Regions from separate parts of the Streptomyces sp. NPDC059248 genome, predicted to be linked through region 1. Evidence: riboswitches for the same ligand, from Rfam matches in the RefSeq annotation. Region 1 holds a riboswitch; the other holds the start of a gene.
The links. Region 1 has a riboswitch for glycine ahead of gcvT (glycine cleavage system aminomethyltransferase GcvT). Riboswitches for the same ligand answer to the same signal wherever they lie in the genome.
Positions count from the first base shown of each region.

Region 2: another riboswitch for glycine. It lies ahead of gcvP (aminomethyl-transferring glycine dehydrogenase); the one in region 1 lies ahead of gcvT (glycine cleavage system aminomethyltransferase GcvT).

Region 1 is NZ_JBHYZV010000109.1:5,840-8,287, forward strand. Features, by position in the region: gene ACFXG1_RS30400 (AAA family ATPase) at 1-519, opposite strand, end outside; glycine riboswitch at 826-919, shown strand; gene gcvT (glycine cleavage system aminomethyltransferase GcvT) at 1,091-2,209, shown strand; gene gcvH (glycine cleavage system protein GcvH) at 2,422-2,448, shown strand, end outside.
Region 2 is NZ_JBHYZV010000085.1:9,670-12,117, forward strand. Features, by position in the region: partial or broken gene ACFXG1_RS27905 (DNA polymerase IV) at 1-771, shown strand, start outside; gene ACFXG1_RS27910 (PRC-barrel domain-containing protein) at 663-1,094, opposite strand; glycine riboswitch at 1,249-1,345, shown strand; gene gcvP (aminomethyl-transferring glycine dehydrogenase) at 1,528-2,448, shown strand, end outside.

The sequences.
Region 1 (2,448 bases):
GACGCCCCGGCCGCGTTCGCGCTGGCCTTGGCGGGCGACGGCGGGCGGGACGTCGAGGAGCACGAGGTGGAGGCCGGTGCCGCGGCGCCGGGCTTCGCGGGCGAGCCAGCGGCGGACCCAGGTCTGGGTGCCGCAGTCGTGGACGACGACGCTCTCGCCGCCGCGCAGGGCGCGGCGCAGTCCGGCGTAGTGGGCGAGCCGGACGAAGGGCCGGTAGAGGGCGTAGGGGAGGAGACGCGGCAGGCTGGTGTCCCAGCGGTCGCGGGTGTCCTGGGAGTCCACGGCGGAGGCCGCGGCGGTCCGTTTGATCAGGGTGGATTTCCCGCTTCCGGGCAGTCCGGAGACCACTACCAGGTCTCCGGCGGCGAAGGTGAGCCCGTGCGGGCCGCGGCCCTCGCGGGCTCGCAGATCGCGCAGCACCGGTGGTACGGCGGCCCGGAACCGCTCCCGCGCGGGCGCTTGTGGCTGGGCCGGCACCCCCGTGGTCGTGGCGTAGGCACTGGAGCGCTGCAACGTCATCACACCCTCCTCCCCCATGTCAGGTCACCCACACCTATGCCCATGGAGCGTCAATGGACCGTAAAGAAATGGTAATGAGATGCGAGCGTTTTTTCCGGCATTTCCCTTCTGTTTCCCGGCTGCGCCTCTCGTGCCCCGGCCGTGCGCCCGGCGCACGCCTCTCCCGGGTAGGACCGGCCCGGCCCGTCGCGCGGTTCCCGTACGGGACTGTGACCAGGTGTCCACGCAGGAGAACAACGCCGCCGGGGCTCCCGGACTTCCCGGTCTGCGTGCAATGATGTGCCCGCCAACTGCATACCGGCCGGTTAAATCCGCGCGGGAGAGACCCGGACTCGGCTCCGGGCGCCGAAGGAGCAAGTTCCTCCCTTGAATCTCTCAGGCCCCGTACCGCGCGCGACGAGGCAGATCTGAAAAGCGGGCCGGTCCTCCGGCTCCACCCAAGGTGCAAGTCACGACCGTCCGTACGGCCATCCGTACGACGTCTCGCGACGAACCTCTCAGGTTCCGATGACAGATGGGGAGGAACGTCCTCGTCGTCATGTCTTCCGCCCTGCCCTGGGAGTAACCGTCCATGAGCACCGTCCCCCGCCGTACCGCCCTCGACGCCCTGCACCGCTCCCTGGGTGCGACGATGACCGACTTCGCGGGCTGGGACATGCCGTTGCGGTACGCGAGTGAGCGGGAGGAGCACCAGGCCGTACGCACCCGGGCCGGGCTCTTCGACCTCTCCCACATGGGCGAGATCACCGTCTTCGGCCCGGAGGCCGCGGCCCTGCTGGACCAGGCCCTGGTCGGCAATATCTCCACCATCGGTCCCGGCCGGGCCCGCTACACCATGATCTGCCGCGAGGACGGCGGGATCCTCGACGACCTGATCGTCTACCGCACGGGGGCCACCGAGTATCTGGTGGTGGCCAACGCGGGCAACGCGCAGACCGTCCTCGACGCGGTGACCGAGCGGGCGGCGGGCTTCGACGCGGAGGTCCGCGACGACCGTGACGCCTTCGCCCTGATCGCGGTCCAGGGGCCCGAGTCCCCCGGGATCCTGGCCGCCGTCACCGACGCCGACCTCGACGGGCTGAAGTACTACGCGGGGCTGCCGGGCACCGTCGCCGGTGTCCCGGCGATGATCGCCCGTACCGGATACACCGGCGAGGACGGTTTCGAACTCTTCGTCGCGCCGGAGCACGCGGAGGGGCTGTGGCGGGCGCTGACCGAGGCGGGCGCTTCCGCTGGTCTGGTGCCCTGCGGCCTGTCCTGCCGCGACACGCTGCGCCTGGAGGCGGGCATGCCGCTGTACGGGAACGAGCTGACCACGGAGCTCACCCCCTTCGACGCCGGGCTCGGCCGGGTGGTGAAGTTCGAGAAGGAGGGCGACTTCGTGGGCCGCAAGGCGCTGGAGGCCGCCGCCGAGCGGGCCGCGAGCGCCCCGCCCCGTACCCTCGTCGGACTCGTCGCCGACGGCCGCCGGGTGCCGCGCGCCGGATATCCGGTGGTCGCGGGCGACGGCACGGTGATCGGCGAGGTCACATCGGGCGCCCCCTCCCCCACCCTCGGCAGGCCGATCGCCATGGCGTACGTCGACGCGGCCCACGCCGCGCCCGGCACGCCGGGTGTCGGGGTCGACATCCGGGGCAGTCGCGAGCCGTACGAGGTCGTGGCGCTGCCGTTCTACCGCCGGCGGAAGTAGAGCCGGGGCGTCCGCCCGTCCGGCCCGCTCCTCGGCCCCGCCCTCCGCTTCCGGCCGCCCCGCTCCTCGGCCCCACCCTCCCCTTCCATCCGGCCCCCCATCGGCCCCGCCCTCCGCTTCCCACCGTTTCGCCCGCCGGACGTGATCAGACGCACGTCGCGGCGCCCCCGGTCCGTCCATCCGCACCGTCCGCGTACAGGAGAATTCATCCCATGAGCAACCCCCAGCAGCTGCGCTAC
Region 2 (2,448 bases), on a different contig from region 1:
GACGTCGACCTCCACGACCGGCTGCGGATCCGGCTGGAGGTGGAGCGGCTCGCCGACCGCTGCGTACGGCGGCTGCGCGCCTCCGGACACTCGGGCCGGACGATCGTGCTCAAGGTACGCAGATACGACTTCTCGACGCTGACCCGCTCGGAGACGCTGCGGGGGCCGACGGACGACCCGATGGTGGTGCGGGAGGCCGCGGAGCGGCTGCTGGAGGGCGTCGACACCACGGGAGGCGTACGTCTCCTCGGGGTGGGGGTCTCCGGTCTCGCCGACTGGACCCAGGAGGACCTCTTCGCCCAGGCCGCGGAGGCGCTCGGCGGCTCCGTGTCCGGGGCGGGGGCCGCGGGCACGGGTGCCGGTGGTGGCGGTGGAGATGGGGTCGGGGAGGCGGCCCGCGGCCCCCGCCCCGCGGATGCCGCGGCCGGGTCCGGGGCCGCTCCGGAGGCCCCCGCGGAACCCTCCGTACGGCAGTGGTCCCCCGGGCAGGACGTCACCCATGCGGTACACGGCCCCGGATGGGTGCACGGCAGCGGGCTGGGCCGGGTCACCGTGCGGTTCGAGGTGCCCCGGGGGCCGGTCGGGCGGGTAAGGACGTTCCGGGTGGAGGACCCGGAACTGACCCCATCCGACCCGCTGCCGCTGGTGGAACGGCCGCCGGATCAGCCGGTGGATCGGCCGGGGGAGCCGCCCGGTGGGCCGTCCTCGCCGGCGACCGTACCGAAGGAGCGGTCGGGGACCGGGCCGGACGACGCCGGGGGAGAGGGCGGCGCGGACGGGGCGGAGACCTCGATGCCGTAATGACGGCAGAGCTGGAGCTCCTGGGCGGGTGAGAGATGGCGGCCGACGCCGAAGTCCGGCGCCGTCTTGATCAGCGACCGCTCGAAGGGGACCCGGAGGGTGTCCTCGACGACGGTGCTCGGGGCGAGGGGGACGAAGGAGTCCCGGCCGAAGAGCCCGGTCCGGACGGCCGCCCAATCGGGTGAGCCGGTGGCGTCGTCGAGATACACCTCGTCGACGGTCCCTATCCGCACACCGTCGCGGTCGTACGCCTTGCGGCCGATCAGGCTCCGCGGATCGATATCGGTCTGCACGGTCCCTCCAGAAGGTCGTACCTGCTGCCGGAAAAGCCTGACGAACACCGAAAGCCCTCAAACACCACGAAAAAGCACATCGTGGTCGTCGGCCACTCGAGCGATCACGGGCCTCACCTGCCGAAGAGTGCGCTGGTAGGCTGGCAGCGGCTGCTGACCCCGCGCGGGAGAGCCCACCGGCAGGTCGACGGTGGCGCCGAAGGAGCAACTCCTCCCCGGAATCTCTCAGGCACCCGTACCGCGTGGACGAGGTCACTCTGGAAAGTGGAGTGGGTGCCGGACGGCATCCGCTCACACCGACGGTGAAAGCCGGCCCGCCCCCGCCACGGGCGGACGGTGAAGCTCTCAGGTTGAGATGACAGAGGGGGAGGCCATCCCGGGCATCCGCCGGGGTGCCCCTCACCGGGTCGTCACTGACCAGGAGGCCGCCTGTATGACCGCCAACCGCATCTCCCTCCGGGAACTGGAGCGGGGAATCCCCTTCGAGCAGCGCCACATAGGACCCGACGCCGAGGCCCGGGCCAAGATGCTGGCTCAGGTGGGCTACGGGTCGCTGGACGAGCTGACCGCCGCCGCGGTACCCGATGTGATCAAGAGCGTCGGGGCGCTGGGTCTGCCCGACGCCAGGACCGAGCCCGAGGTGCTCGCCGAGCTCCGCGCGCTCGCCGACCGCAACACCGTACTGACGTCGATGATCGGCCTCGGCTACTACGGCACCTTCACCCCGCCGGTGGTGCTGCGCAATGTCATGGAGAACCCCTCCTGGTACACCGCGTACACCCCCTACCAGCCGGAGATCTCCCAGGGCCGGCTGGAGGCGCTGCTGAACTTCCAGACCATGGTCGCCGATCTGACCGGTCTGCCGACCTCCGGCGCCTCCCTCCTCGACGAGGGCACGGCCGCCGCCGAGGCCATGGCGCTCTCCCGCCGGATCGGCAAGGTCAAGGACGGCGTCTTCCTCGTCGACGCCGACGTCCTGCCGCAGACGCTGGCCGTGATCGAGACCCGGGCCGAGCCCACCGGGGTGGAGGTCCTCGTCGCCGATCTGAGCGACGGCATCCCCGCCGACGTCGCCGAACGCGGAGTCTTCGGCGTCCTCCTCCAGTACCCGGGCGCCTCCGGGGCCGTACGCGACCCGCGCCCCGTGATCGAGCGGGCGCACGAGCTGGGCGCGGTCGTCACCGTCGCCGCCGACCTGCTCGCCCTCACCCTGCTCACCTCCCCCGGCGAACTCGGCGCGGACATCGCCGTCGGCACCAGCCAGCGGTTCGGCGTCCCGATGGGCTTCGGCGGTCCGCACGCCGGATTCATGGCGGTCCGCGAGAAGTTCGCCCGCAACCTGCCGGGCCGCCTC